Regions from separate parts of the Secundilactobacillus muriivasis genome, predicted to be linked through region 1. Evidence: riboswitches for the same ligand, from Rfam matches in the RefSeq annotation. Region 1 holds a riboswitch; the other holds the start of a gene.

Region 1 (15,904 bases):
ATGGCTTCCAAATTTTACTGGTCACGGGCGGTGAAGGCTGGTACCAAGAAGCTGGCCAACCAGCGCGCCATCTCGTACCTGGTGACGTTGTGGTGACTCACGATGGCGTTAAACACTGGCACGGCGCAACTAAGGATAGCTGGTTCTCACACATTGCCATCACTGCCGGCACGCCAGAGTGGTTGGAAGCCGTTAGTGACGACCAGTACGCTGCCGTTGAAAAGGAGACGAAGTAATGGTGAAAAAACAAACTGCAGGACGCGATAACTTGGGTGAGTTTGCGCCTAAGTTCGCTGCTTTAAACGATGACGTGTTATTCGGGGAAGTTTGGGCGCGTGAAAAGCAGATGTCAGCGCGTGATCGGAGTTTGATCACCTGTTCAGCGCTTATGGCACAGGGCCTCTTTCCACAACTGGAAGCGCACATGAAGATGGCTAAGGAAAACGGTGTGACGAAGGGCGAAATGGTAGAATTGATTACCCAACTTGCTTTCTATACCGGCTGGCCAAAGGCGTGGTCGGCATTCGGGATTGCTAAGGAAATTTTCACGGATTAAAATTATTGTACAATTGAGTTGCGTACTTAAAGGTTGTGTCATCGACAACACAACTGAAAAGGAGCAACATCATGAATTTACTCAAACAAGGGTTACTGTTATTGGGTATGCTGGGCGGATTATTGACGGAGCCGCTATCGAGTCGCGCTAAGTTGGTTACCCGGACGGAATTTACTCGGGGACAGCTACCGCGGATGACGCAGTGGTCGCAGTTTCAGTCAGCAGATCGGACAACCGACCGCGCGCCTTTATCTGTAGGGTCGGTTTGGACGCCAGCAACGCAACGTTGGCAACAAACGACGATCACGTACCGGTTAGCCCCGATGTCGGCATATTACCGTCAAATTTGGCGTTCAGCGGCGAGACATTGGAGTCGGGTGAGTTTAATTAACTTGGTTGAAACAAAGGCGAAATCAGCGGATATTACGGTTCGGACGAAGAGGCAACCGGCGCACGTTGCCCCAAGCATCGTGGGGATGACGACTTCACGGCATTATAGTCGGACGAAGCTAGCCAATCTCAACGTACTCGCAACGGCGACCGCTACGTTATATCGAGATGCAACGAAGGCCTTACGCTACACGCGACTACAACGGATTCACGTTGCAGAGCATGAATTTGGTCACACATTAGGCCTACAACATGCGCCATTTCAGCAAAGTGTGATGTACTACGTGACTAGGGATCGCACGATTACGGTTGCGGATATTCGTGGCATTCAACGCGCTTACGCAAATTAGGTTGAGTTTGCTGATTATTTTGAGATAAGTAATTGACAATTCTATAATTCGGCGTATCATATTTCTCAACTTATGACCGCTTGAAGGGAGCTGGGCGCGTGAAAAGAACGTGGATGATTACCGGATTAAGCAACGGCTTTGGCCAAAAATTGATTCAAAATTTAATCAAGAAGGGTAAGCAAGCAACCACTAATGCTCAGCAAGAACTGAAAGTTAACAGTTCGCGCAATCAGGGTAGGGTGGATGTGTTGATTAATCTTCGCTAGAGTGCGGAACGAAACGGTTTGAGAGCGGCGTGTAAGGGCAACCCGGTGAAAGCCCCGGGCTTGGGGTTTTACCGGGTTACCCTTACACATAGCTCTCTGCCCTGAGTAGCACGTTTCGGCTTGAGGACAGTAACGAACAAAATGCGGAGCAACATGTTTTGAATCGAAAACAGCAACGAACCAAGTAAAAAGTGAATTTGAAAGAACTGTCGATTATATCGGTGGTTCTTTTTTGTTGATTATATTTGTGTGTAACGGTAGAGAAAACGCGTAAATTTGACGTCATTTAACCAGTTATTTTCAGAATGCTTAAAACAACAGAAAATTACCCACCACGCGCTTTTCGGCCATCGTTCCGCACGTTGTCACAACAGTAACTCAACCGTTTTCAATGAACAAAAAATCAAGTGATGTTGATTGACAAATCACCGATATGCTTGTATTGTAATCAGTTAGTTAGCTAACAGTGTCGGCTAAGTTGACACTGTTCAGTAAACGTTTTACGTTAATTAGGAAATTGGAATGAGAGAAGGCAGAAGTGGTGTTAGAAAAAACGGTTTATCGGCAATTACTGAGTCGGGCATTTGACATTCCCGTTACAGTAACCTATTGGGATGGTAAGTTAGAAGCTTATGGTGAAGGCGAACCGGTTGTTCAAATTAAGATCAACAAGGAAATTCCGTTGAAAGAAATGACGGATAAGCCAACCTTAGTTTTAGGCGAAGCTTACATGAAGGGCGACATTGAAATTGACGGTTCAATTCAAGAGCTCGTTGCGTCAGCCTATCGTCAAGCAGGGAGTTTTTTGAAGCAAAACTCATTCTTGAAGCACTTGCCAAAGATGTCTCACTCTGAAAAATCTAGCCAAAAAGACATTCAAAGCCATTACGATATCGGTAACGACTTCTACGAAATGTGGCTTGATGACACAATGACTTACTCATGTGCCTACTTTGAACACGATGACGATACGTTGGAACAAGCGCAATTGAACAAGGTCCACCACATCTTGAACAAGTTGCACCCAGAATCTGGCAAGCGGTTGTTGGATATTGGGAGTGGCTGGGGCACCCTGTTGTTCATCGCCGCTGAAGAATACGGCTTGAACGCTACCGGGGTAACGTTGAGTCAAGAACAATACGATTACACGAAACAACAAATTAAGGAACGCCACCTTGAAGGTAAAGTTGACGTTTTACTAGAAGACTACCGTGAAGTGGACGATCAATTTGATTACGTCACTTCCGTTGGGATGTTCGAACACGTTGGGAAGGAAAACCTTGGGTTATACTTCCAAAAAGTGGCCGACTTCTTGGTACCAGAAGGTCGCGCGTTAATTCACGGAATCACTGGCCAACACGAAGGCGCTGGGGTGGATCCATTTATTATCAAATACATCTTCCCAGGTGGCTACATTCCTAACGTTTCTGAAAACTTGAAGCACATCATGGACGCTAAGTTACAGTTCTCTGACATCGAACCACTCCGTCGTCACTACCAAAAGACGTTGGAAATGTGGTATGCCAACTACGAAACTGTCCGTGAACAAGTGATTGCCAAGTACGGCAAGGAATTTGACCGCATGTGGTCACTTTACCTGCAAGCTTGCGCCGCTTCATTTGAGGCCGGCAACATTGACGTTATTCAATACTCATTGGTTAAAGCACCAAGTGGTACTGGTTTGCCAATGACGCGGGATTACGTTTACGAAGAAGATAAGGTTAAAGCTTAAGTATTATGAATCGCTCTCTGATTGAGGGCGATTTTTTTGTGCAGTGTGCGGAGCGAGGCGGTCAGAAGGCGGCGTGTAACGGGCTCTAAGGTAAACTACCGGTTTTTGGTAGTTTGGCTTAGAGCCCGTTACACATAGCCTTTTGCCTCGCGCAGCACCATTCGGCGTGGTGGCCAGAAAACGCGTGGTTGACAAGTTTTTACAACTTTAGGAACCCTGGGAATAACAGTTGAAGTGGCGCCGAATTTCGTAGTCTGAGAACGCCAGCCTTTATGCGACTTTGGCGAGCGAAGCGATGACAAACAGCCTACACCACAATCGCGTTTAATACTTAAGCTAGCCGTAATTGGCAGCGCAAAAAACACCATCACCCGGGAAATAACAGGTGATGGTGTTTTTATCATTAGTTGAAAAAGTTAACGCAATTATTCCGTCCGTAAAGCAGTCGCAGCATCCTTCTTAGACGCCATTCGTGCCGGAACGTGACCACCAAGTACGGTGAGCACGGTACTGATAATAATCAGGATAATCGCATGCATTGGGTTCAACTGCGCAACGTTACTCAAGTCGGTCATGCCTTTCAGCACGGCGTTGATTGGGAAGGTTGCCAGCCATGCAATCACGATCCCGATGACCCCAGAGGCGACCCCGAGGATCGTTGTTTCGGCATCAAACACCCGGGTAATATCGCGTTTCCGGGCACCGAGGGCTTTGAGGACCCCGATTTCCTTAGTCCGTTCCAGAACGGAGGTGTAGGTAATGATACTGATCATGATCATACTCGTGACCAGTGAGATACCAGCGAAGGCCACTAAGACGTAGGTAATCGCGTCCATCAAGCCGCCAGTCAGCTTCGACACGGAGCCGGCCATGTCGGTGTAGATAACCTTATCAGCCTTGGATTTGCCTTTGTTGTAGGCGTCTAGGTATGAGAGAACCTTATCCTTAGCCTTGAAGTTGTTGGGGTAAATTAAGATGCTAGAAGGTGTTTTGGAACCGCCTAAGTAGCTGATGAGTTGTTCTTTGGCGGCGCTTGAATCAACCGTTGCGCCAGTCAGAACGTTACGGGAACTAGCCTTTTGCGCCTTCACAATGTCTGAAGTCGCGTTTTGATCGACAAGTTCCTTTGTTAAGCGATCGCTGTAGGCAAATCCAGGGGAGAGGATGCCTTCCTCGTTAGCGGATTTGACCCGCAGAACACCGACCACGTGGAGCGTCTTATTGGCGCTATTCTTGTACATTGAAGCGTAATTGGTGTTTGGCAAGAACATCGTTGCCCGTTGGGTGTAGTAGGCGTTGTTGGAAACCGTCTTGAAGGTTGTGCCAACGATCTTGTTGAAGTTTAACTTTTGACCGTCTTTAACGGTGTAGCCAAGGTTCTTCAACGCGTTGATGTTGGTTGAATTATCCTTATTCACGATCAACACGACGTCAGTTGCCTTAGATGGGAAGCTCCCGGAAATCGCTTTATAGTGCTTCTTGAGGAAGCTGACCTTACCGGCGTTGTCGGTTGGGTATGATGAGACGCCGACGCCAGTGCTGCTGGCCATCATGCTACTGTAGTCCACGCCGTTAGCCTTACTTTGGTCGGTGTTAGAGAGTTGAACGGGTTTGATTTTGCCGTTCACATCGCGTAACAGGTTCATGCCGGTCGTGTAGGTATAGCCAATGTTTTTCCCGTATTTGGGATTCAAATCATTCACGTAATTGAGGTACTTTTGGGTTAATTTGTTGGTGTGTTGCGCCTTATCTGAATCGCTGATTTTAGCTACCACGGTGTTGTCCTTAGAGAAGTGTTCCTTCTTGTTGGCCATGCCCGTTTGTGAGGTGGCATTTTGCGAAATCGTGACCGGATATTGCGCCAAGGTGTTCGACTGTGTTTTGTCGATTTGGCGTTGGAAGCCGTTGGATAACGCCAAAACGATTGCGATGCCGATGATCCCGATGCTGGAGGCAAAGGCGGTCAGGAACGTTCGGCCCTTTTTCGTTCGAATGTTGTTGAAGGAGAGTTTGAGAGCGGTGGTGAAATGCATCTTGGTCTTCTTCAATTCAAACTGATCGGTACTTTCAGCTTCGTTGTATGGGTTAGAATCCTTTTGAATCTTCCCGTCCGCAAATTCAATGATTCGGTCCGCGTACTGGTGCGCCAAATCTGGGTTATGAGTAACCATGATGACGAGGCGCTCTTTAGAGAGTTCCTTGATCAATTCCATGATTTCAACGCTGGTGACGGTGTCTAACGCGCCGGTTGGTTCGTCACAGAGTAAAATTTCGGGGTCGTTGGCAATTGCCCGTGCGATGGCGACCCGTTGCATTTGCCCGCCAGAGAGTTGGTTAGGCTTCTTGTGCATATGATCGCCCAAACCAACCCGTTTAAGAGCGGCGATGGCCTTTTCTTTCTTTTCGGCAGCGGGGACACCACTTAACGTCATCCCTAATTCAACGTTGTCAATGATGCCGAGGTGCCCGATCAGGTTGTAGCTTTGGAAGATAAAGCCAACTGAGTTGTTCCGGTAGGCGTCCCAGTCAGAAGCACTAAACTTCTTGGTCGATTTCCCTTTAATAATCAAATCGCCGGAATCGTAAACGTCCAGCCCGCCAATGCCGTTCAGCATCGTGGTCTTCCCGGACCCACTAGGGCCAAGAATCGCGACAAATTCCTGCTTCCGAAAGGCAACGGAAACGTCGTCTAAGGCTTTGGTGACGGTGTCGCCAACTTCGTAGTATTTTTTAATATGTTGTAGTTCAAGCATGTTTTGTAGCCCCCGTTCTTAGGGGTTATTATACGGTAGTACAGAGAGTGGAGCAAGGCGTTCAGAGAGCGGAGCCTAAGGGGCTTCAGCCAGAAACTCCGGGTTTTGGAGTTTGTGGCTGAAGCCCCTTAGGTGCAGCTCTCTACCTTGCGGAACTCATTTCGGCGCAGTTGCCAAAAAGCAGTACCGTCAGCAAACTTCACAATATAATCGATCACGGACCAACAAAAGCTCAATTGGCGCCGAAAATAAGTAATAGCAATGTGCGTCGCCAGTACCACTATAAAGTAATGCAGCTCCCAATTTTTGGGGATTTGTGGTAGGCGGGACTTAGGTACAGGCCTCACGGTAAACAGCTAATCAACACCTTACCCCAAACCATCACCCAGGAAATACGCCACCACCAACAAAACCCAACCCACAAAAAAAATCACCATCCCAAACCGCCGCGGGCAGTCCAGAATAGTGATCATTAAAACGGGTTATTCAAATTCGCCACACCAGCGAACTTTAAAGTTAAGTGAATGATGAAACGTTACTTTTTCCGCTTTGCGTCCCGAATAATCTTCATCGCGCGTTTGCGGGTCTTCAAACTGGAACTCTTAAGTCGGCGGTAAGCACTAGCTAAATCAGTTTTTTCCATCGAGATAACCTCCTACCAGCTGGCTTTACGAACCCCAGGAATTTGGCCCAAGTGAGCGTACATTCTGAAGTTCAGACGAGACATCCCAAATTGGCGCATGTAGCCACGGGGGCGACCATCTAAACGGTCACGGTTCCGCAGCCGGTTAGGGTTGGAATCCTTAGGCAGGCGAGCCAATGCGGCGTAATCGCCCTTAGCCTTTAGTTCCTGACGTAGCTCAGCGTACTGAGCGATAAGCTGTTGTTGCCGGTTAAACTTAGCAATCTTTGATTTTTTTGCCATAACTACTCCTTTGACGTTAACAAGTGAAATGATTAGAAACAACCACTTAAATGAGCCACTTACAATTTGTCAAGAAACTTAATATAGCAGATTAAAGTGCATTTGGCGACTAATTTGACTCAAAAATATGTAAAACGTAAAAATTACTATTTACATCGCCGACTGAATTCGTTATTATTTAAATCGTTATCATTACGATTTGAGAGAAGGAGTTTGTTATTTTGAGAAAAGAATGGGTAAAGTTAAGTGGGTTGTTGATTGCAGTAGTCGTGATTGGACTTGGCATGAGCGGCTGTGGCCAGCAAAGCAAGTCAGCAACGAACAAGCAACTTAATGTTGTTACCAGCACCGACTTTTATGGTGAAGCGGCGCGGGCGGTCCTAGGCAATAAAGGGACGGTAACGTCGGTGATCAATAACCCGGCCACGGATCCGCACGACTACGAACCCACACCAGCAGTTGCTAAGAAGGTGCATCAAGCTGACGTGGTGGTTGCGAATGGCGTGGGATACGATAGCTGGATGACGAAGCTGACGGCTGATGGTGACTCAAGTCGCGTTATTCGCGTTGGTGAGGATCTGATGAACAAGCAAAACGGGGATAATCCGCATTTGTGGTACCAACCGGAAACGATGCCGAAGTTAGTGACGGCATTGGCAGCTAAATATGCAAAGAAACAGCCGCAAAACAAACGGTATTTTGAAAAAAATGCCAAGGCTTACGTGAAATCACGCCAGCCCATTACCCGGGAAATTGCTAAGATCAAGCAGACTGTAGCGCATACGGGTAACCGGAACGTCTACGTCAGTGAACCAGTTTTCGACTACGCACTGACTGCGATGGGCTTTAAAGTTGCAAACCATGAGTTTGAAGAAGCCATTGAAAATGAAAGTGATCCATCACCAAAATCGATTGCGGCCATGCAGGCGGGGATTAAGTCACGCAAAGTTGCCGTTTTTGTTTAAAACTGTCACCAACTTAGTTAAGCTGGCTAAACAGCACAACGTGCCGGTGTTGCCCGTAACTGAAACGTTACCTAAGGGCAAGACGTACCGGACTTGGTTGCTGAGCGAGTACCAAGCATTAGCTAAGTTGCTTGCTGCCGATAATTAACGTGGTCAACACCCCTGATGTCCGGTTATAATAAAGCCAGAAGTCACACTAAATTGGGGGATAAGCAGATGGACTACACAATTACCGAAGGGGCAACGTTTCCACTGGTCAACTTGACGTTAGCGCAAAATGAGACAGTTCAAATCGAATCGGGTTCAATGGTGTATCACGATGGACGGGTCAGTCTTGAAGGGTCCATGAATAGCAACGGTAAGAAGGGGTTTGGCGGTTTGATGAGTGCCATCGGCCGTTCCGTGACGAGCGGTGAAAGCTTCTTTATTACCCGGGCAATTGGTCAGGCAAACGGTGCGCAGTTAGCGATTGCGCCGAAAACGCCGGGTGCGATTAAGGCGATTCAATTGGATAGCGCGCATCAATGGCGGTTGAACACCGGGGCATTTTTAGCCGGTAGCGATGGCACCACGTATTCGATGACCCGTCAAAAAATCGGTGGCGCCATCTTTGGTGGAACGGGTGGACTGTTTGTGATGGAAACCGCTGGTGCAGGAGAAATGCTGATCAACGCTTACGGTGACATTCAACTGTTACACGTGACGCCGGGCGCACCGCTAGTTGTGGATAACGACCACGTGATTGCTTGGTCGAGTACGTTGGATTACGAAATTAAACCAGCATCTGGATTAGTTGGCTTTACGACTGGCGAAGGACTGGTGAATGCCTTTACCGGGACGGGTGACGTTTATATTCAAACCCGGAACTTGCGTGGCTTGGCGGAGTTGTTGAAGCCGATGATGCCGAGTGGTGGGAATAGTAACTAGGGTTAAATGAGAATTAGAAGGCGGCACTAACATCGCGGTTGGCTATCAAACGTGGTGTTGGGGTCGTTTTTAGGTTGAGGGTCTTTTTTGATTGGTTGTGGCGCTTGGCGGGTCGTTACTGTTACGTAGCCGAAACGTGCTAAAAAATCGCAGGTCCCGGCTATATAAGCAGGATAACAGCATGAACCTCAAAGAGTGGGGGACTATTACAGTTTGATGATGTTACATAGCCGAAACGTGCTAAAAATCGCAGGCCCCGGCCATATAAGCAGGATAATACCACGAACCCCAAAGGGCGGGGTTCATGGCATTATCCTACTTATATTCTGGGGCCTAACCGCGATTTTTAGCACTCTTGCATTTTTCCCCCTCACCCCTTAAACTTACTTATCAGAGACAGAAAATAAACACTAGGGGTGCCACTTTTGGCTGAGATGGGCGTTGCCCGATCCCTCGGAACCTGTTAAGTTAGTGCTTGCGAAGGAAAGTGTTGAAATCATCGGGATCATTAAATGATGGCCTTTCGTGCACAATGTTCATTGTCGCGATGGGCTTTTTTTGTCGAAAAAGAGTGGAGGTTGTTTAGATTGGGAAACACGAAGTTAAGCGGACTGTTCCTGTTATGGATCGGTGCGGCAATTTCGATTGCTGAAATCGTGACGGGGACGTTGATTGCACCGCTGGGGTGGCAAGTTGGGTTAATGGCAATTATTCTCGGCCATGTGATTGGCTGTTTTGTTTTCTTGCTGCCAGCGGGGTATTTATCAGCCCAACAGAACCGAACAGCAATTAAGGCAACGAAAACGGTGTTCGGTGAAGCCGGGGTCACGCTGTTTTCACTACTAAATGCCGTGCAGTTACTCGGCTGGACCGCAGTCATGATCGTTAATGCGCAATTAGCGATGAATGGCATTGCCAAATCACTGTTTCACTACCAATCCGTGATAGTGATGTCAGTGATTGTTGCGGTGATGATCATCATCTGGTTGCTGATGAACCACAATTGGTTGTTTAAAATCAACAACGTCATCGTGGTGTTGCTGGCGATTGGGATGGTACTGATTCTATTCACGATTATCGGTGAGGGTCGGTTGAAAGCCGGCGCCAACTTAGCGCCCATTAGCTTTGGGAGTGCCGTTGAATTGAATGTCACCATGGCCTTATCGTGGTTGCCGTTGATCGGTGACTACACGCAACACACCGACCGGCCGTTTAAGACCAGTTTGGCTAGTGTGAGTGGGTACTTCGTTGGGAGTATCGCAATGTTTGCATTGGGGCTATTCACGGTGATTTTGACGGGGCAATCCGATTTCACAACGGTCTTATCGCACTCCAGCATGGGGCTAGTGGCACTGCTGATCATTGTGTTTTCAACGGTTACAACGACCTTCATGGACGCCTACTCAGCAGCGACGAACGTGGCAAACTTAGTTAAGACGAAGCGGGTCAACTTGATCGCCATCGTCATCACGGTGCTGGGCTTACTGATTGCACTGTTCGTTTCGATGGCGTACTACCAGAACTTCCTGTACGCGATTGGCGCGGTCTTCACACCGTTATTTGCGATTCTATTCGTCAGTGTGTTTTGGATGCATCAACGGTTATCGATCACACTTAACTTTGTGTGGTGGGTGATTGGCGTTGTGGGCTATTCTTGGTTACAGCGGTTGGACTTTTTCTTGGGCACAACATTCTTCTTGTTGCTCGTGCTCAGTATCGGGGTGTATTTGACGAGCCTAGTTGCGCCGAAATACCCACTAATTGAAGATTAACTAACGTTGGTGTAAGGGAGCGAAGACGATGACAAAACGGGTTTATTATATGACCATGACGTCGATTCTGGTGGCATTGGGCGTCATTGGTGGTAGTTTTTTCGAGTTTACGGTGGGCGTGGCTAAAGTGGCGCCGATGCAGCATCTGATCAACTTGATCTCTGGGGCACTACTGGGTCCTTGGTGGGCGTTAGCGCAGGCGTTTTTGACGTCGTTGATTCGTAACATCATGGGAACCGGGACGATTTTAGCCTTCCCGGGAAGCATGTTTGGCGCGTTTTTGAGTGGGTTGATGTTTCGTTACACCAAAAAATTAATTGGCGCCGTGTTCGGTGAACTGATTGGAACGGGGATTATCGGCGCCATCGCGGCGTACCCAATTGCCAGCTGGTTGTTAGGCACTAAGGGCGCGCTGTGGCTGTTTGTGCCAAGCTTCTTCTTGAGTGCATTGGTTGGCGTTGTGATTGGGTATGCGTTGCTGAAGAGTATTTGGAAGACTGTGATTGTGCCGCAGATGAAGAAGTAGAGAGTGGAGAAGGGCGGTTAGAAGGTGGTGTATAAGGGGAGAAAGGCGAAAGCCCTGGGCTTGGGGCTTTTGCCTTTCTCCCCTTATATGCAACCTTCTGCCCATCGGAACTCGTTTCGGCATGGTGGCCTAAAAGCGGTAACGCCTAAAAATCAGCCGAAGCTCCCCGGGCTTGGGAGGTTTGTCTGGCCCGCCTTACACGCAGCTCTCTGCCCATCGGAACTCGTTTCGGCACGGTGGCCTAAAAACGGTAACGCCTAAAAATCAGCCGAAGCTCCCCGGGTTTGAGAAAGGTTTGTCTGCCTCGCCTTACGTGCAGCTCTCTGCCCTTTGGAACTCGTTTCGGCACGGTGGCCTAAAAGCGTCGTCACGCCACCCAACTCGGTTTCCACAAATATCTCATTCAAGTTACCTTTAAATTAAGTTTCCATCAAATCCACCATTTACCAGCTGATACCATGCTAAACTAGACATACTCTGTGAAAAAAGGACGGTCAAAAGCATGGGACAAACACGTGCGTTAAGATTCGGGCTGGTTGGTATCGTTGGCAGTTTAATCGGTTTGAGCACTTGGCTCGGCATCCGGTTATACGCCTCGATCCATTACGCGCCCGTTATTTTGACGATTACTGGCGTTGCGGTTGTAGTGGCGTTGGGCTTACTACTATACGTGGCTTATTGGTTAAATCGAATTTTAAACTATATTGATATGAACGTTGCGTTCTCGGAAGCGTCACTTGAGGCGCTACAGAAGATTAAAACCGCTGTGCTGCGGATGAGCGTGGTGTTGAGTACCACACTGATTGCGTTTTATCAGGCGTCGGCGTTGAGCGGTTCATTTGGTATTTTGATCGTTGGCATGGGCTTTGTTGTCGTGCCGTTTGCGGTCTACGTTTTTTGTTCCGTATTGGAAAAATTGTTAGAACGGGCCATTGAAACCACTGGCCTATGAGCATCAAAAAAAGCGTTCCGGATCATCTCAAATTGAGATCATCTGGAACGCTTTTTTGTGACGTTAAATCAAATGGTAAGCCTCATCAGTTAACTGGAACCGGTCCGTTAAACCAGAGGTGATAGCAACTTTAAAGTCGCGTGTCACGAAAATGGCTTCTAAACCGGGCTGCTTTTCAATCAACGGAATGCCGTTTTCAATGTCTTGATAGAAGCCCTCAGTCGTCCAAATATCGCCGTCGATCGAGTCATCGCTAACAATGGTGACGCTGGCGAGGTCGTTTTTGATGGGATAGCCGGTCTTCGAATCAAACATGTGGTGGTAGTTATGACCGTTAATGACCAAGAACCGTTCGTAGATGCCAGAGGTCACAATGGATTTGGCCGTTGTGGTCAGGACACCCAAGGCAACGTTGCGCTTTTGAACCGGGTTTTGAACGCCGATCCGCCAGAGGCCGTTGGGGTGTACGCTGTTGCCAACCAGTAAAATGTTACCACCGAGGTCGATGATCCCGGTTTGGACGCCGCGGCTCTCCCACAACGCCCGAATCGCGTCGGCAATGTAGCCCTTCGCAATGGCGCCAAGGTCGATTTCCATGCCTGATTTGGTGAGAAATACCGAGTGTTGGGCATCATCGAGCTTGATGTCATCGGGGTTGATCAGTTTAAGTCGTTCCTGAATATCAGCGTCGGCTGGTAAGTTGGCACCGTCAAAGCCAATCTTCCAAAGCTTGACCAGCGGCCCGATAGCGGTGTTAAAACCTAACCGCCACTGACTGACTTCAACCGCCCGTTTGATGAGTTGGTAGACGATGTCAGAAACCGTCACCGCGTGCTGGCCAGCAGCGTGATTGACCGACATCACTTCTGATTCGGTACGGTTCACGGTTAAAAGATCTTCATAGTGCTTGATGAGGTCGTTTCCCGCATCAAGATCCACCTCAGTCGCTGGTTCGTTGACGGAGAGGTTAATGGCGGTGCCGAGCCCGTAGTACGTTTTATGGAGCATAAGTCAAAGTCACGCCTTTCGTGGTTAAATGCAGAGTATATCTCGATGTTAGGCGCAAATCGGTGAGCCGTCAAGCGAGATATTTGTGGGTGTTGATTGATAACCGAACACGGTTAGTTAAGCGTTTGCCGAACATGTTCGGTTGCGGCAACCATTCGCTGTAAACTCCGAGTTACGGCCACTTCCGGCAGGGTTTTAAGCCCGCAATCGGGATTGATCCAGATGCCGTTGTCCGGGAGTGTATCGTGAATTTGGCGAATTTTGGTTTCAATCGCGGCTTCGGTCGGTAATTTAAACCGGGCCGTATCGAATACGCCAAGGCCAACGGGTGTCTCAAAGTGTTGCGCTTTGAGCGCTGGTAAGAGGTTCGGATCGGTGAACGCCAATGAGAGGACGTCCGCATCCAACTGGTCAAGTTCAGGCAAAATATCGGTGTAATGGCCTTCACAGATGTGAATTTGAACCTGAGTGGTGGGCTTAAGCGTGGCGGTCGCTAACCGAATCACCGGAATCGCCCAATCGAGGTAGTCGGCTTGCCAATCGGCGTGACGGAGTGGTAACCGGGTGCGAAAGGCGGGTTCGTCTAACTGAATAATGGCGATACCGTGCTGTTCGAGGGCGGTGGCTTCGTCTTGTAACGCCAATGCAATCTGGGTAGCACTTGTTTTTAAATCGAGATCTTCACGAGGATAGGCCCAACTAGCGAGGGTCATGGGGCCAGTTAAAACACCCTTGATTGATTTTTCCGTCAGGGTCTGTGCAAAGGTCGTTTCTGCCACGGTAATCGGGTGCTGCCACGCAATGTCACCCCAGATGATTGGTGGCTGAGCACAGTAGGTCCCGAACGACTGGATCCAAGCGTGTTCGGTAAACAAAAAGCCGCTCAATTGGTGGTCGAAGTGGGTAATCATGTCCGTTCGGGTGTATTCGCCGGTCACGAATACGTCTAGGCCGAGCTGTTCTTGAAGGGTGATGCCGTCACGGATGCGCTGCTTCGTGTAGGCGTTGAAGTCTGATTCAGATAAGCTTCCCTGAGCGTAGTCCGCAATGGTTTGCCGGTCTTGTTGATTGGTTGGAAATGAGCCAATCGTTTGGGTGGGTAATGCCGGGAAGTTGAACCGCTGTTGTTGCTGTGGTGCCCGTTGTTGTCGCGATTGTTGCCGCTTCATCGTTGCCGGGACTAGGTTGGTAATTCGTTTCGTAACGGCTGAATCAGGCTGAACGCGTGGCTGATCGAATAGTGCTTGATTAGCTGCGAGTTTAGTGATGTCGGGCGCTTTAAGCAGGGCATCCAAGTCGGCTAATTCCCCCAACTTTTCTTCGGCAAAGGCGAGGTGCTGGCGGGTATTTGCCGGTAACTGGGTTTCGGTCGCTACCGTCACGGGGACGTGCAGTAACGAACACGAGGTGGTTAACGTGAGTCGTTCGGCCGGCAGTGTCTGAAGGCGCGCTAATCGGTCAGCGTAGTTGGTACGCCAGATGTTTTGACCGTTGATGATACCAACGAAAAGCTGCTTGTCATCGGGCAGGGGCTGTTGTTGAAGCAGCGCCCAGTTGTGAGAATCTGGCAGTAAGTCTAAACCCAGGCCATCAATTGGTAACGTTGTGAGGTGCGAATAGGCTTCGCGAACATCGCCGAACGCGGTTTGAACGAGTATCCGCAACGATTCCTTTTGAGAAAGGAGTGGCTGGTAAAGCTGGTCGAATAGGGCGAGGTCTGCCGGTGTTGGCGCCAGCACCAACGCGGGTTCGTCCAACTGAATCCAGTCCGCATCCAGCACCATTAAGCGGCGAAATAGGTCGGCGTAGGCGTTCACGAGATCGATAACGTAATCGGCAGGGGCCCGTTTGCCGGTGAAAGTACTGCATTTAAGTAACGTATACGGGCCAATTAAAACGGGGCGAGCATCGTAGCCGAGGGCCTGCGCATCGCGAAAAGCGTGGGTGAAGCGGGTGCCAACGAGGTGCGGAAAGGTGTAGTCGTCAAATTCCGGAACGTAGTGGTTGTAGTTAGTGTTGAACCAGCGATGCATCCGTAACGGCGTGGCCTGTTGCTGACCGTCATCGATCCCCGCAGCTAACGCGAACGATAATTCTAGTGGTGGTAAATGCAGTTGCCGAAATCGCTCAGGTACGAGGTTAAACAACACGGCCGTATCCAAAAAACGGTCCAGTAATGCGAAATCGTTAACCGGAATCTGATCAATGCCGGCCTCATGAAGCGTTGACCAGTTTTGGTGTTGCAGGTCAGTTGACTGTTGAATCAGTTCTGTGATGCTGATTTGGTGCGATAAGTAGTGGTCAACCATGGTTTTGATTTCCAATTGGCGGCCAATTCGGGGGTACCCGGTAATCGTTGTGGTCATAATATGTAGTGGCTCCTTTTCAATTAGATTAACGTTAGTTTAGCGCATTTGGGACCGACAAAACAGGGTGAGTTGATTAATTCGGCGCAACAAAAAACGGCAACTTAGCATCGCACTAAGTTGTCGTTCGAATAGTTGTTCAGTTCAGATTCCAATCAGGCGTTCAGTGCCAGCCCCGAAGCTCGTTTGGTCAACATTTCTTTGATCAAATCAGCCAGGTAGGCCCCAGCTTCAACCGCTGGCACACCACCAGGATGAATGTTTGAAACAACGGTTCGGCGCGCTTCCGGCATGCCGACAGTTGGTCGGTAAGCGAGGTAGGCACTCATGGATTTAGCAGTTACCAGCCCTGGCCGTTCGCCAATGAGGAGGCAAACTACGTCAGCTTGAGTGGCTTCACCGAGGTAGTCTTCGGT
Region 2 (15,904 bases), on a different contig from region 1:
CTCGCGTCACCGTTCGTTTTAGACAAAGAAGCATTAAAGTATATTGATTATGACTTAGACGTTAAGGTTTTTCCTGACGGTGAAAAACGGCTACTCGATGTTGACGAGTACGAAGTTTTTAGCCGCCGCTGGAACTATCCGCCAGAAATTGACAAGATTTTGAAGGCAAACGTGCTGATCCTTGTGGATTGGATCAACAACCGCAAGGGGCCGTTTTCTAAAGAATACGTTGATTTATGGTATTCACGCTATCTCGAGCTTTCCCGCCGAAAGTAATGAGTTGTCGACTAAAACGAGGTCGGGCTGATGCCTGACCTCGTTTTAGTTTGAAATTAAGGAGGTGTGCGGATGCGAAACTGGTTGCAACAGTCAAAGCTCCTCTTCTGGACGCTAGAATTGCTAATTGGCGCAACGTTGATTTGGGTTTGTACCAAAATCGACTTTGTGTTTTCGCCAATTGGGACGTTTTTTCGGACAATTTTTATGCCCATTTTATTAGCTGGTATTTTGTTTTATCTATTAAATCCAATCGTAAAATTACTGCAACGCGTTAAGATTGGCCGTTTTCACTTTAATCGAACCGGTGCGGTAGCGGTGATTTTTCTGGCACTGGCAGGCATTCTAGTGGGTGGCATTGGTTGGCTGGTGCCACGGTTGATTCAACAGGTGGCCAACCTGATGAATCATATTCCAGCCATTGTTCGAATTATCCAACAGGGCCTAAACGACACCAATACTCATCTGAGTCACATCGAATGGCTCCAAAACGTTGATTTTCAACAGTACGCGGATCAGTTAGAAAAGGGGCTTTCGAATTACGCCCAGACCTTCATGAACGGCCTGACTAACGGCCTCGGAACCGTGATTGGTTTGGCCACCAGTGTGACGATTGTCGCTGTTACCGTGCCCGTCATGCTGTTTTACATGTTAAAGGATGGTCCCAAGTTAATGCCGGCGATTCGGCGGTTGTTGCCAGAAAAGCATGCGGACCAGACGATGACGTTACTGGTGAAGATGAGCCAAACTTTGTCCCGTTATATTGGTGGGCAAGTAATCGAATGCCTCTTCGTGGGCACGTTCACGTCAATTGGCTTTTCACTAATTGGTGAAAAATACGCACTATTGCTCGGCATCTTTGCCGGTATGTGCAACATCATCCCGTACGTTGGCCCCTATATTGGGGTGCTACCAGCGTTGATTGTTGGTCTTGAAAACGGCTTGATGCAGGTCGTTGCCGTGCTGATCGTAACGGTGATCGTGCAACAAGTTGATGGCAACTTCGTTTATCCCAACGTGATTGGCCGGAGTCTCAACATTCACCCCCTGACGATCATCGTGATCCTGTTAGTTGCCGGCAACATTGCGGGACTGATCGGGATGATTCTTGGCGTACCACTCTACGCCGTCGTCAAAGTGGTGGTGGGCTATATTTATCACATCTGGCGATTACCACAAGAAGCTGCCAGTCAAGATGGAAAGAACGTTAAAAATTCTTAAGGTTTGGTTAGGTCGATTAAGAATTCCCGTACCAGTTGTTTTGTTACGGGGTGTTTTATGCTATTATAGTCGAGTTAGGACTCAGCGAATTAATCCAATAATAGGTAAGCAGGAGATTTTTCATGAAAAAAGTAATTACGTACGGGACCTTTGATCTATTACACAAGGGCCATGTTAGACTATTGAAGCGCGCCAAGGCGTTAGGGGACCACTTGACGGTTTGCTTGTCATCTGATGAATTTAACGCCGTTAAGGGCAAGAAGGCTTATACGTCATACGAAGATCGGAAGTATATCCTTGAAGCGATCCGCTACGTTGATGAAGTGATTCCAGAAAAGAACTGGGATCAAAAAATCAAGGACGTTCAAGATAACGACATCGATATCTTTGTGATGGGCGATGACTGGAAGGGTAAGTTTGACTTCTTGAAGGATTACTGTGAAGTTATCTACTTGCCACGGACAGAAGGTATTTCAACCACCAAGATCAAAGAAGACCTTGGTTTGAAAGCTGAAGCGGACTGGAAAGAATAAGCAGCATCAATTAATGCTCGACACCAGAGTATAACTGCAATGGGCAAGGATTCTGGAGCTGAATCCTTGCCTTTTTCGTTAGGGTGTCGTTAATCAATAGGCAAAAAGTGAGGAAGCAGATGGAACAGGCATTCTTTTTGGTAACGTCACTTGCAGGGCTAAAAAAACTGACGTTCCAACAAAAAATTAAAGCGTTACTTGAAGAACACGTTCAAATTACGGCGTTGCTAGCAATTGTTCAATTTGATGAATATGAAATTGCTCGGCAAACGTTGCAAGCAATGATCAAACCAGAACAGGCTGCCCAGTTTGAGATTCGAACCATGGCAGAATTAGTGGCCAACACGCCAGGGGTTGCTTTGCGGGCAGAAGACCAATTTAATGATGATTTTGAAACCCTACCAAGCAAACAGTTTGCGACCCAAACAATCGCAAATGGCACGATTCACCGCTACATTGATGCGGGTGAGATCGTTGCTGAAACGGTAACGGATGCCACCCAAACGCCATTAATGAAGACCCGGTTAGTCGATAACCAACCCGTTCAAAGTGTCGTCTATGAAGATCAACGTCCTGCTGGGATGATGACTTATCAAGATGGTGTGATCGAACAAGCGATGTTACTGAACGCACAGGGCGAGCTCGTTTACCGGTTTATTCGGCACCAACATCCAGTGACCTATGCGTATAATATGGGCCGGACTTCTAAACTGGTGTTTACCAACCTGCTATCGGAAACTGACGATCAAAAGCACGTGGTTTATCAGGCAACTGAAGACCGCGCTGACTACGAGGTGATCGACCACGTCGGTTACCACCGGTTCAGTGATGCGTACGAATTTTACGCTCAGTTGTTGCAAACGACGGTTCCTGAGGGTGCGGAGATCTTTATTGACCTCAACGATAACCCCAAGCTAGTCGAGCACCTACCACAACAGTTGATTTTTAACTACTAATCAATCTTACAAGAAGGAGTCGTTCCGCGTGCGTGCGATATTATCAGGGCTACACCAAAAAAAGAAAAAACAAGAACTAGAATTTGAACTCATCGACGTTCCGGGATCCTTTGACCAATTGCGGGTCACGTTTCTTGAAACAACGAGTTTAGCGACCATTACGTTCCCAGTGACAAAGGTGATCGATAACAACCTTGTCCGGGTTCGCGTGGATCCAGAGCAACTTCAATTCAAAGCGTTTGATCAAAGTGAATTTACTTGGCAAATGTTTTTTGCCTTTGAAGCGAACTCAGAGCGGGTTATTCTGCAGGTTGAAAGTGAATATTTGAGTGATCGGCATCAGTTATCCTTGACGAGTTACTATCAATTTAACTCGGATTCTGAGGGCATGGCGACCTTTAACATTCACACGAAGCAGTCCGAAGATGAGTTTAGTATCAACTCGGTCAACTTGTTGAACGACCAGTTGCAGATTACCGGTTATAACCGGATCAACGGGCAACCAATCGTGGACCAAAAAGTGATTTTAAAGAGTCGTAATTCCGATGCTAACCTCTCTTACCCAACTGATAAGGGCAGTTTGCGGGGAATGTTTAACGTTTCGATTCCACTGTCTGATCTACCAACGGATTCCGTCGAAGATGTTTACATCCAGTACATGATCGGCACTCGTGAAATCAACCAACACTTGATTTTAGCGCGGTCGTTAGCAGGGCAAAATACCCAAGCAGTGTTACCCGGCGGTCGAATGGTGCTGATTGAAAAGAACTACCACAATGGCATCGTGATCAAAGAGTTCCCAGCACCATCATTTGGCGAAAAACTGGGTGCTGTACCCCAAAAGTTCCAGTCAGTATGGGGCTTGGGTAAAACCATCCAAGACAAGCTGAACCTGCAACGAATGCGGTGGTTATTCAAGTCTGGTCACCGACCATTTGAACAACCGACCATTGTGTTTGAAAGCTTTGGTGGTCGTCAGGTGAGTGATAGTCCGTACGCCATTTACCGGCTGTTTAGCGAACTATATCCTGGCTTTAACTTCGTTTGGTCAATTGATCGTAGCGTTAAAGGGTTCTGTAAAGCTAACAACATCCCTTACGTCATTCGGCGGACTTCCAAGTGGGTACGGACGTTAGAGAAATCCACCTACTGGATCAGTAACGCCCGCTTCCCAGCCTGGGTCAAGAAACCGAATTACGTGACTTACATTCAAACTTGGCACGGAACACCACTGAAGAAGTTGGGCTTAGACATTGAAAACGTGTCGATGCCGGGCACCACGACCAGCAAGTACCACGCGAACTTCGTTAAGGAAGCGAACCGTTGGGATGCACTGGTCTCACCAAATGATTATTCAACCCAAATCTTCCGGTCGGCCTTTGGGTTTAACAACCAGATTTTAAAGGTGGGGTATCCACGAAACGACGAACTCATTAATTCGTCGACAAGTGATATCGAAGAATTAAAGGTGAAGTTAGGCATTCCGTTAGATAAGAAGGTCGTTTTATACGCGCCAACTTATCGGGATAACCAATTCGCTGAAAAGGGTAAATACACCTTTGAATTGCCATTTAGCTTGGATGATTTCAAGCAACAGTTTGGTGAGGATACGGTTTTGATTTTACGGATGCACTACTTGATTGCTAACGCGTTAGACATTAGCGACTACACGGACTTCGTTTACGATTTCTCAAGTCATCCAGATATTTCAGACCTGTACCTCGTCTCAGATATGCTGATCACCGATTACTCATCCGTGTTCTTCGATTATGCCTACCTGAAGCGGCCAATTTTGTTCTATCCGTACGATTACCACTTGTACAAGGACGAATTGCGGGGCTTCTACCTGAACTACGAAAAGGACCTTCCAGGCGCCATTGCCAACAACGAGACCGAACTACTCGCTGGGGTGGCAGATTGCTTGAAGCAGCCTGATATGAGTAATGATAAGCAGTTTATGAAGTTCTACGACCGGTTCTGTGCGATCGATGATGGGCTAAGTTCCCTGAAGGTCGTCAACTACGTCGTGCACCAAATTGAAAAGAACGGTTAATGATACCGTAGTGAGATCCCAATGGTTAGTTGTTGATGACCAGTGGGATTTTTCGCTGTTACGTCGGTTAGTTTCTTACGGCGGTTAGCGACAAGCGATGGTTAATCGTGTTATACTAAAAAATAGCGTGATTTTGAACGATAGGTGAAAGGAACAACGATATGACATTATCCCAAGACGTCGCAACACGGCGCACATTTGCAATTATTTCTCACCCTGATGCTGGGAAAACCACCATTACCGAACAGTTATTGCTGTTTGGGGGCGTAGTTCGTCAAGCCGGAACGGTTAAGGCGAAGAAGAGTGGTAATTTTGCTAAATCCGATTGGATGGAAATTGAACAAAAACGTGGGATCTCGGTAACGAGTTCCGTGATGCAGTTTGACTACGAGGGGAAACGGATCAACATTCTGGACACCCCCGGACACGAAGATTTTTCTGAAGATACGTACCGGACGTTGATGGCCGTTGATTCAGCCGTCATGGTCATCGACTCTGCTAAGGGGATCGAACCCCAAACCAAAAAGCTGTTCCAAATCTGTAAGATGCGGGGCATTCCGATTTTTACCTTCATGAACAAGTTAGACCGTGATGGTCGCGATCCGTTGGACTTGATCGCCGAATTGGAAGAAGTTTTGGGCATCGAAGGTTACCCAATGAACTGGCCAATTGGGATGGGTAAGGAATTGAAGGGCTTGTACGACCGTTACCATAAACGGGTGGCCTTATTCCGGGCTGATTCTGATGAAACCACGTATTTGCCATTAGACGAAAATGGGGATATCAGCGATGATCAACCATTGAAGACCAACTCGTGGTACCAAGATGCGCGGGACAACATCGAGTTGATCGAAGACGCTGGAAACCAGTTTGACATGGATAAGATCGCCAGTGGGGATCAAACGCCAGTCTTCTTTGGGTCCGCTTTGGCGAACTTTGGGGTCAAGACGTTCTTGGAAACGTACCTCCAATTTGCGCCACAACCAGCAGCCCACCATACCCAAGAAGATGATGACGTTGAACCAACTGATGACCAGTTCTCAGGGTTTGTCTTCAAGATTCAAGCCAACATGGATCCGAAGCACCGTGACCGGATCGCCTTTGTGCGAATCTGTTCTGGGATGTTCAAACACGGGATGGATGTGACGTTGGGTCGGACGGGTAAAACCATGCGGCTATCCAACGTGACCCAGTTTATGGCGGACACCCGTGAAAACGTGGATACCGCCGTGGCAGGGGATATTATCGGCCTCTACGATACCGGTAACTACCAAATCGGTGATACGATCTACACTGGTAAGCACAAGCTTCAATTTGAAAAGTTACCACAATTTACGCCAGAACTGTTTGTGCGGGTCTCAGCGAAGAACGTGATGAAGCAAAAATCGTTCCACAAGGGAATCCAACAACTGGTTCAAGAAGGGGCCATTCAACTGTACACCTCTTATACGACCGGGGATTACATCCTTGGGGCCGTTGGGCAACTTCAATTTGAAGTGTTCCAGTTCCGGATGAAGAACGAATACAACTCGGACGTTGTCATGGAACCAATGGGCCACAAGATTGCTCGCTGGATCGATCCAGAACAACTGGACGAACGGATGTCATCAAGCCGAAACTTACTGGTCAAGGACTTGAACGAGGAACCACTGTTCTTGTTTGAAAACCAGTTTGCGGAACGTTGGTTTAAGGATAAGTATCCGGACGTGACGTTGACGGCGAAGTTGTAGTTTATCGATAGCTAATAGTTAAAAACGTGATCTGAAAGTCGATGATTGACTTTTAGATCACGTTTTTTGTTGTCGCTTGTGTCCAGCGTAAATGTGCGGAGCGAGACGGGTTGAGAGCGTAATGTAAGGGCACTCCGGTGAAAGCGCCCGGGTCTGGCGGTTTTATCGAAGTGCCCTTACATGCAGCTCTCAGTCTCGCGCAGCACCATTCGGCGTGGTGGCCAGAAAGCGCGTGGTTGACAAGTTTCTATAACTTCAGGAACCCTGGAAATAACAGTTTAAGTGGCGCCGAATTTTGTAGCCTCAACGAGCGCTTTTCAATGCGGCTTTGGTGAGCGAAGCGATGACAAACAGCCTACACCCAAATCGCACCCAAATCGCACCCAAATCGCACCCAAATCGCACCCAAATCGCACCCAAATCGCACCCAACACTTACGCTGGACATAAACGACAACAAAAAACGCAACAGGCATATGAACTAGCACTCGAAAATAAGCCGTCAGAGTTGAAAGTTATCAGCCTGTTACGTTTTTGTTGTTTATTGATAAATCACGCATTAGTGAAGCACTACTTGAGCGAAGGGCTATTCACCGAAATTGTGGCTTCAAGAACGTAGTGGCGAATGTGCTCATGCGCATAGGCCAAGGCATCATTGAAGTACTTGAACAGTTGATCAACCGTTCCGGTTAATTCAGTGGCGTAGTGCATGCTGGTGGGGTTGAGGCCTTGTTCTTTGGCAAGATCAACGATGGCGCCGATTTCGTTCATATAATCGTTATCACCAAAGGCGTAAAACGAGTATTTGCAATGAACGTTAAAGTTTTGAACTTGGCTTGCATCAACTAGGTCAACCACCTCAGCGTTCAAATAACGGTCAGCGTCGACGTCGCCGGGACACCCTTTGGAAAAGGTGAGTTCAAATACTTCGTGGACGTTTTCGCGATAAGAAAGCTGAGTCGCCGCTTTGACCACGTTGATCACGTTTTGTTGATTACCGCGGTATGTCGTACTGAATAGGTCAGTCTTGGACCAGACGGGTAGGGATTGCTGATTTAATTGATTAATTGCGGTTGTGATGATATCGACAAATTGGTCGCTCATCGGATAAATGCTAAGTTTGCAGCCGGTAATATCAATGGAACCGTCTAAATTACAAAGTGGTGCTGTCATTGGGAATACCTCCTAAACGTGTGCGCTAACTTGATCGACTTTGAGAACGTGAGCCCGCTTTAAAATGCGGTGAATCAATGTGACCAACCCAACTGAGAAAACAAGGTTGGAAACGAGGCGAGTTAAAAATAGAGCGGCCAACATTGGCAATGAGAACTTAATGTAGCCGTGAATAAAGAGTGCTGAAGCGAAGGTAATGATCGTCGAAAGAATGGCGGCAACGGTCAGTGATCGAACGTCAAAACGCCGGTATTTGAAACTTGCGAATCCCAGCTCGCTCCCCACACCTTGGAAAAAGCCTGCAACAAGGGCGATAATGCCGAATTGGCCGCCCGCAAAGCTTTCGACCAGAGCCCCAATCATTTCGCTTAACAGTGGTGCGCCTGGCAGTCGAACGATCATGTAGGCAAGTGGCCCACCCATGCACCATAGGCCAAAGAGAATTTCCCCAACAAACTGGCCCAAGCCAAGCGGGGTTAGGATGGCATAAACTAAGGTGTAGATCCAATCGGAAACCACAAACATGAGGCCGACAAAAATTGAAATAATTGCAACGGTGATGACATCTCGCAGATGCCAGTGAAATTGATGTTGAATCGTAATCATCTCCTTAAAGTTATCAGCGAACAAAAAAACAGCCCGCGATTAAAAATCGAGGCTGTTTGAGCAATTGAAACGGTTTCATCCATGATTAATCAACTAAAATAAGCTTATCGTTAGACGGTCGGTTTCAAGAGAACTCCCTTCGCTGGTATTAACCAGATCAGGTTCAGCGGGTGTAATCTCAGCACAACGGCACCCCGATTCTTGATTAAGTCTAGCGTACGAGGAAACCGGTTAAATGTCAAACAAAATTATGATTAATTCGATTAACGTCCGGTTATTTGGCCGATATAGTGAGGTTGATGGTTCAATAGTAAGGATAATCACGTCACTTGACGATAACTCAAAAACACCAGCATTCGCTGATTCCACGAATGCTGGTGTTTAGTCGTTCATTATAAATTCACATCCATATTAAACGTTAGCTTCGACAACGTTAAGCCTTGTTCGAATAACTGGTTGATCAATTGCGTCGTGCGTTCCTGAGTAGCGTCAGCAATCGCGCGATTTTGGGCTGTTAAATAAGCAGTCAATTCCGCGCCATCTAATTGCTTAGCTGCAGTATCCGTCGCCGCAACGTGAGCGGTGAAAGCCTGCTTTGAAGCGGTCAGAAAATCGATATCTGGTTGAATAAATTCAGCGTAGTGGGATTCAACCAAGACGGATAATTTCCGGTACAGCCAGTAGGCACTGACGTTATCGGCGTGCAGTGGCGTTGCGCTGTAGGTTGGGGCGGTGTCCGTTGCATTTGCAAAGAATGGAACAAACGGACTAAAGGCTGGAACGCCTAAACAAAGCCACATGATGGCCGACTGAGCAGCTGGCACGTCATTCCGGAGTTGAAGGACGTGGGAATTTTGGGTCCGGTTCATCGCAATTGGCCGGAACTTTGTTTTGAGCGCTTGTGGGCCGCGTCCCAGTGGATCATAGTCGGTTTCATTGTAGTGGGAGCCCAAGATAGCTGATACGTCATCAACGCTAATTTTACGGTTTGCATGGCAGATGAAGGGCAGGTCGGATGAATCGGGTTCCTGATGCACATCGGGAGTTAAATACCGTTGGCCGTACCAGACACGTGGGGTGTTGTAGTGGCGGTCCTTTTCGGTATCCGTTCCGAAAATTCGACGGAAGTTCCAAGTTGTTGGGTCCGGATTCAAGTGGTGCTCACTGACGAAGTCTTGAATGCCAGCTGACCACATAAATTGGTCAGGATCATCGAAATCTACGTTTTGAATGGCAACTTGATTGGCCGTCACAACGTAGGCATCGTCCGGAATGCGTTGGGCAACCCAGTGATGACCGGTAACGATTTCCATGTACCAAGCTTCATCGTGGTCGGCAAATAAAACGGCGTTGCCTTCAGGGGAACCGTATTGCTTGATCAAGTCACCAAGTACGCTAACGCCGTGGCGCGCAGATGTGATAACGGGAAGGACCATTGTTGGCATCGTGTCTTCAGCAAGACCATCCGGAACTAATGGATCAAAGGCCAGTGCTTTAGGGTTACCGTAAACACTTTCTGTGGCGCTCATAGCAACGTTATTAGCGTTAATGCCACTTTCTTCGTACAGGCCCTTTTCAGCGACTTCAACGTTGGGGGTTGCTTGGTAAGCCACACCGTTTTCAGGTAATGGGGCTTCAAAACCGTTTTGAGTCGATTTTAGAATTTCGTGTCGATCGTGAACCGCCTCATGCATGTAAAATCGTTGTGGCGTGAGGGGGTAAAAGGTATCGTCATTTCGGGCGATCATGACGGAACCATCGATACTAGCGGCTTTCCCAACTAGAATCGAGGTACAGGCTGAATGTGGTTGCATAACAAAACTTCCTTTATCGTTAAATTAACTCCTATGATAGCGTAGTTGCGTGAAAATTTGTGAAGAATTAGAAAAAATAAATCAGTGTTTGTCAGAAAAGCGCAAGCCAGTTACAAAGATTGCTTGCTCACTGAAAACTCGGTACACTTCAAGATTCTTGTGTCTCGAAGTAGTTATACCAATTGATTCAAACGCATTTACAACCGGGAAAAACTCGGGTAAAACAGTTTCACTTGTGAAAACGTTGACAAGTGATGATGGTTGTGTAAAATATAGTTGTGAACAAGTTAACGTTATAACCTGCACCCACATAGGAGGAATTTTTCATGAAAGTTGTTGTCATTGGTTGTACTCACGCTGGTACCTTTGCGACGAAACAAATTTTAGCGGAACATCCGGATGCGGACGTGACCGTTTACGAACGAAATGACGTGATTTCGTTCCTGTCTTGTGGCATCGCACTTTACCTTGGTGGTCAAGTGAAGGATCCACAGGGGCTGTTCTACTCGAGTCCGGAAGAGTTAGCTAAGTTAGGGGCCAACGTTCAGATGCAACATAACGTGAAGAACGTGGATAATGGCACGCACACCGTGACGGTTGAAGACTTGGCAACTGGTGAGACCAGTGTGCAACATTATGATAAATTAGTGATGACGACTGGCTCATGGCCAGTGGTACCACCAATTCCTGGAATCGACAGTGACCGGGTATTGCTGTGCAAGAATTGGGCGCACGCACAAGCATTATTCAAACAAGCCGCAAGTGCTAAACGAATTGCCGTGATTGGTGCCGGCTACATTGGGGCAGAATTAGCCGAAGCCTACTCGCTTGATGGTCATGAAGTGACCTTAATCGACGCGCAAGAACGGGTGATGCCCAAGTACTTCGATGCCAGTTTTACGGATAAAATTGAAGCCGATTACGAAGCGCACGGGGTTAAATTAGCGTTGAATCAAAAGGTGCAATCCTTTGAAACGAACGGTCAGGAAGTGACGATCAAGACCGATAAAGAAACGGTTACGGTTGACTTAGCAGTGCTTTGCATTGGCTTCCGGCCAAACACGGAACTCTTAAAGGGCAAGGTCACGATGGCCGAAAACGGGGCAATTATCACCAACGATTACATGCAAAGTTCAGATCCAGACATTTTTGCTGCGGGTGATAGTGCAGCAGTTCACTACAACCCAACGGGTAAAAATGCGTATATTCCATTGGCAACTAATGCCGTTCGACAAGGCATCTTGGTTGGCAAGAACTTAGTAAAACCGACGACCCGTTACATGGGTACGCAATCCTCATCTGGTTTGGCACTTTACGGCGTTTCAATTTGTTCAACTGGCTTAACCTATGAAGCCGCCCACGCTCAAGGCATTGAAGCTAAGCAGGTCATTATGGAAGATAATTATCGGCCAGAGTTTATGCCAACCACGTTACCCGTTCAAATGTCATTGGTTTATGATCCAGCAACCCGCCGAATCTTAGGGGGCGCACTGATGAGTAAGTACGATATTTCACAGTCAGCTAACTTATTGTCGGTTTGCATCCAAAACCATAACACGATCGATGACCTAGCAATGGTGGACATGCTGTTCCAACCAAACTTTGACCGACCATTTAATTACTTGAATATTTTAGCGCAAGCAGCACAAGCCCAAGAGGCTTAGTTGCTTAAAAGCCTTACCTGACAATTGCGTTAGGTAAGGTTTTTTGATTTTGGTCACAAAAAAATCATGAAAAATTCTAATGGTAATCATAATATTTAATGTAAAATACGATACACTAGTAGTAGAAATACAATCTCATTTCACTATCTGATGATTTTTAATAGTGAATTAGGAAAGGACTGCTCGAGATGACAATGACGACTGCAACCCAAAGCCGGCAACAACTTGCCGAACAGTTAAAGACGGATCTATCCCGCGGCCTGACCAAAGAAATGGTGATGCAGCGGCAACAACTTGGCCGAAATGAACTTCAGGAAGAAAAGCCGCCTTCGCTACTTCAAAAAATCTGGAGGCATGTGTCAGACGTCGCCTCGTTGGTTCTTTTGTTTGCAGTGGTGTTATCAACGTATCTCGCGATTGCGGTGAACGGTGGTTGGACGAAACCAATTGTGATTGGTGCCATTTTAGCATTGAACATTGTAATTGGAATGTTTCAAGAACACAGTGCCGAAAAATCACTCTCTGCGCTCAAAAAACTGAACGTTCATGAAGTTACGGTGATTCGTGATGGTCAGGCGCAAGTGATTAGCGCGACCGAACTCGTCGTTGGTGACCTTGTTCAACTCCGAGGTGGTAATCAAATTCCAGCGGATGGCCGATTAGTCGAAGCAGTTGCGCTTCAACTAGATGAAGCGATTCTAACCGGTGAAAGTGAACCCGTGAAGAAAACTGCGGACGCGTTACCGAAGCAGGCACCCGAGTTGGGCGATCGGCGAAATGAAGTCTTTTCTGGAACCGGGGTTGCCCAAGGAACTGGCTTAATGGTAGTGACCGCGATTGGGATGGCGACCGAACTTGGCGCCATTGCCGGTATGTTGAACCGAACGAAGAGCCGGATGACACCGTTACAAAAGCGACTCAATCAACTGTCCAGTCGGTTAACTGGGGTGGCAATCGTGGGTGGCATTGCCATCTTTATCTTGGGGGTCTTTTTCCAGGGTGAGCCACTGACGGACGCGTTGATGATTGGGGTCTCGTTGGCAGTTGCGGCGGTGCCAGAAACATTACCAATTATTGTCACGATTAGTCTGGCCCATGGGGTAACTGCGATGGCGAAACAACACGCAATTATGCGCCGGGTTGATGCGGTTGAAACGATCGGTGGCGTGAATGTGATTTGTTCGGATAAAACGGGAACGTTGACCCAAAACCAGATGACCGTTACGGATTACTGGTTAGCCGGTCAACCACAGGCGATTCAGGTGAAGAAGATGGCGTTAGCGGATGAGAATTTAGCCTTGATGCGCTTAATGGGATTGGCAACCAACGCCACTCGTGAAACTGTCGATGGCGAAGTTGTTGAAGTTGGTGACTCAACTGAATTAGCAATCGTTCGCTGGTTGGCTAAATTTGATCAATCCCGGGCGCAATTTGAGACTGACTATCCTCGAGTAGCCGAGGATCCGTTTAACTCAACCAAGAAAACGATGGCGACCCTTCATCGGATGCCAGATGGGCGGTATTTGTTAATCGTTAAAGGCGCAATTGATCATTTACCAGTTACGCAAACGGAGGCCCAACGGGCGGTAACCATGCGAATTCATGATCAGTTTGCGCAAAGGGCATTGCGCGTGTTGGCGGTGGGGTACCGAATCTTTGATGACCGACCGACTGAATCGATTGAAGCGTTACAAAGTGACCTTCAACTGAGCGGTTTGATTGGCATGATCGATCCGCCAAGGGATGCGGCGATCGTTGCGGTCCGGCAAGCTGCTGATGCCGGCATTCGTACGGTGATGATTACGGGTGACCATCTGGAAACCGCTAAGGCAATTGCGAAACAAATTGGCATTTTAAAACCAACGGATCAGGTGCTGACAGGGGCTTCTTTGCGAACATTAAGCGATGAAGAGTTAACGCAGCGAATCGCAGACGTCAGTGTTTATGCCCGGGTATCGCCGGAAGACAAGATTAGAATCGTGACCGCTTGGCAAAGTCAAGGCGCAACGGTCGCCATGACGGGGGACGGGGTGAACGATGCACCGGCGCTGAAGGCTGCGGATGTTGGTGTTGCCATGGGCATCACGGGTACCGAAGTTTCGAAAAATGCCAGTGACATGATCTTGACTGATGATAATTTCGAAACGATTGTTGCGGCGATTGCGACTGGCCGGGCCGTTTATCAAAATATCTTAAAAGCCGTTGAATTTTTAATCGGTGTTAACTTTGCCCAAATCTTCTTGATGATTACGGCAGTGATGATTGGGTGGGGCGCACCGTTGATTGCGGAACAGTTATTGGTGATCAACGTGCTCGCTGATGGGATTCCGGGATTCTATCTCAGTCGAGAACCCGCTGAAGCACAGACGATGCAACGACCACCAATTTCACGCCAAACGAGTATTTTTGCGGATGGGATGACACGTCGGGTGGCGGTTCGGACAACAACGTTTATTATTTTGACGTTGGGCATCTACGGCCTCGGCCGGTTCGGTTTAGCAAATAACGATCCAATGATTGGGTCGACGATGCTCTTCTTCACGTTAGCACTGGGATCAATGATCGATATTTATCCGATTAAGACTCGTCAACCGCTAACTTGGCAGTCGATTCGAGGAAATCATGCGTTGAACGTAGGGGTTTGCTTGGCCGCAGCCTTCGTCGTTGCAATCGCGATTATCCCTGGCTTACGCGAACTATTTTCAGTAACGACCATGCCGATGTTGAACTGGGTGATCGTTGGGGTGGCAATCTTTATTCCAAGTTGTGTCCTGGAGATTGCAAAACGTATTCGGTTAAAGCGACAAGATGTGCCACAGATGCTGATGTCGAGTGATTGATATTAGTTAGGTACTCTAAAAAGGTCCCATGGCTCCCAAAATTGGGAAGCCATGGGACCTTTTTCAATTGACGATGTTAATCAGCGGTGGTTGGTTGATGTTTTAGTCGAACGTAGTGAGCCGGAATGATCCAATCGTGAGTTAAGCGATACCACATAATGCCAGCGGGATCTTCTAGTTGACCGGTGATCGTTACGGGCGTGTTATGGGCTAGCTCGCCGATAATCAGACCATTTGGTGCATCGTAGTAGGAAACCGACTCGTTTGCAACGAAATCGATGCGTCCCTCAAAGTGAACGGCATCAAACTGTGGCTCAGCAGGAATGTCGTCATCATTATCGATTGGTGTTTGTGCTGGGCGGTCGGTGATTACGATTTTATCATTCAAAATCCATTGGGGACCACCGAGGTTGTACCAAACATCACCGTTCGTTAACGTCACCTTCATAAAAGCCCGCCAAACGGAATGGCTGGGAAATTCGTACGGATGGCGCTTGCCCGCAGGTGTGTAATAAATTGGCGTTGACTGATTCAACTCTAGGTAGTAGTTGACCCGCTGGACAGATTGCCAATTGGCCTGCCGAAGTAGGGCAATCAAAACTTGAGGTTGATCGGTAAAGTGACCGGTCAATGGTCGGCTAGCTTTAATCATCCGATACCCTTCAATTTTAGGTGTTTTGAAGAGAAAGGGGACGTTTAGTGGGCCGGAGAGTAGTTTTGGCACGGCAACGAGTCGCCCAGTATCGTAGTCGATGGGATAAAGAATCGCCGGATGGCCAAGCTTTTTAATAAAATGCAGGGTCATGATATGGTAGGGCGCGTCAAAAGTCGTGGTAAAGCCCTGAATATCTGCGAGCAAGTAATCATCAAATTGACGAAATTCTAAATGCAACGGTTCGCCCAGTTGGCCATTTAACCACTCCGGATCACTAAGGGCGGTGCCGGCCTCGTCAACGTAGCCAATCAAGACGACAGCGTTGGTCGTATTCACATTAGGGGTTGAAGGGGCAGCGTAGAATTCAGCTTGAGCTGGCACGTC

Evidence for each region. A riboswitch is a leader RNA that binds a small molecule or an ion and turns the genes downstream of it on or off. The one in region 1 is predicted to bind thiamine pyrophosphate.
Region 2: another riboswitch for thiamine pyrophosphate. It lies ahead of ACYVR3_RS00465 (ECF transporter S component); the one in region 1 lies ahead of cytX (putative hydroxymethylpyrimidine transporter CytX).

The regions. Positions count from the first base shown of each region.
Region 1 covers NZ_BAABMI010000056.1:157-16,060, forward strand. Annotated here, with positions in the region: partial or broken gene ACYVR3_RS12380 (cupin domain-containing protein) at 1-236, shown strand, start outside; gene ACYVR3_RS12385 (carboxymuconolactone decarboxylase family protein) at 236-556, shown strand; gene ACYVR3_RS12390 (matrixin family metalloprotease) at 628-1,296, shown strand; gene ACYVR3_RS12395 (hypothetical protein) at 1,395-1,562, shown strand; gene ACYVR3_RS12400 (class I SAM-dependent methyltransferase) at 2,104-3,294, shown strand; gene ACYVR3_RS12405 (ABC transporter ATP-binding protein/permease) at 3,720-6,047, opposite strand; gene ACYVR3_RS12410 (putative metal homeostasis protein) at 6,583-6,690, opposite strand; gene rpsN (30S ribosomal protein S14) at 6,703-6,972, opposite strand; partial or broken gene ACYVR3_RS12420 (metal ABC transporter solute-binding protein) at 7,191-8,085, shown strand; gene ACYVR3_RS12425 (TIGR00266 family protein) at 8,154-8,864, shown strand; TPP riboswitch at 9,267-9,367, shown strand; gene cytX (putative hydroxymethylpyrimidine transporter CytX) at 9,452-10,636, shown strand; gene thiW (energy coupling factor transporter S component ThiW) at 10,665-11,162, shown strand; gene ACYVR3_RS12440 (DUF2975 domain-containing protein) at 11,665-12,114, shown strand; gene ACYVR3_RS12445 (FAD:protein FMN transferase) at 12,178-13,122, opposite strand; gene metE (5-methyltetrahydropteroyltriglutamate--homocysteine S-methyltransferase) at 13,236-15,488, opposite strand; gene eutC (ethanolamine ammonia-lyase subunit EutC) at 15,644-15,904, opposite strand, start outside.
Region 2 covers NZ_BAABMI010000003.1:58,459-74,362, forward strand. Annotated here, with positions in the region: gene ntdP (nucleoside tri-diphosphate phosphatase) at 1-276, shown strand, start outside; gene ACYVR3_RS00435 (AI-2E family transporter) at 349-1,497, shown strand; gene tagD (glycerol-3-phosphate cytidylyltransferase) at 1,620-2,030, shown strand; gene ACYVR3_RS00445 (hypothetical protein) at 2,150-2,986, shown strand; gene ACYVR3_RS00450 (CDP-glycerol glycerophosphotransferase family protein) at 3,015-5,039, shown strand; gene ACYVR3_RS00455 (peptide chain release factor 3) at 5,201-6,769, shown strand; gene ACYVR3_RS00460 (YkoF family thiamine/hydroxymethylpyrimidine-binding protein) at 7,339-7,941, opposite strand; gene ACYVR3_RS00465 (ECF transporter S component) at 7,954-8,571, opposite strand; TPP riboswitch at 8,665-8,754, opposite strand; gene ACYVR3_RS00470 (C69 family dipeptidase) at 8,940-10,361, opposite strand; gene ACYVR3_RS00475 (FAD-dependent oxidoreductase) at 10,688-12,025, shown strand; gene ACYVR3_RS00480 (cation-translocating P-type ATPase) at 12,214-14,865, shown strand; gene ACYVR3_RS00485 (MucBP domain-containing protein) at 14,942-15,904, opposite strand, start outside.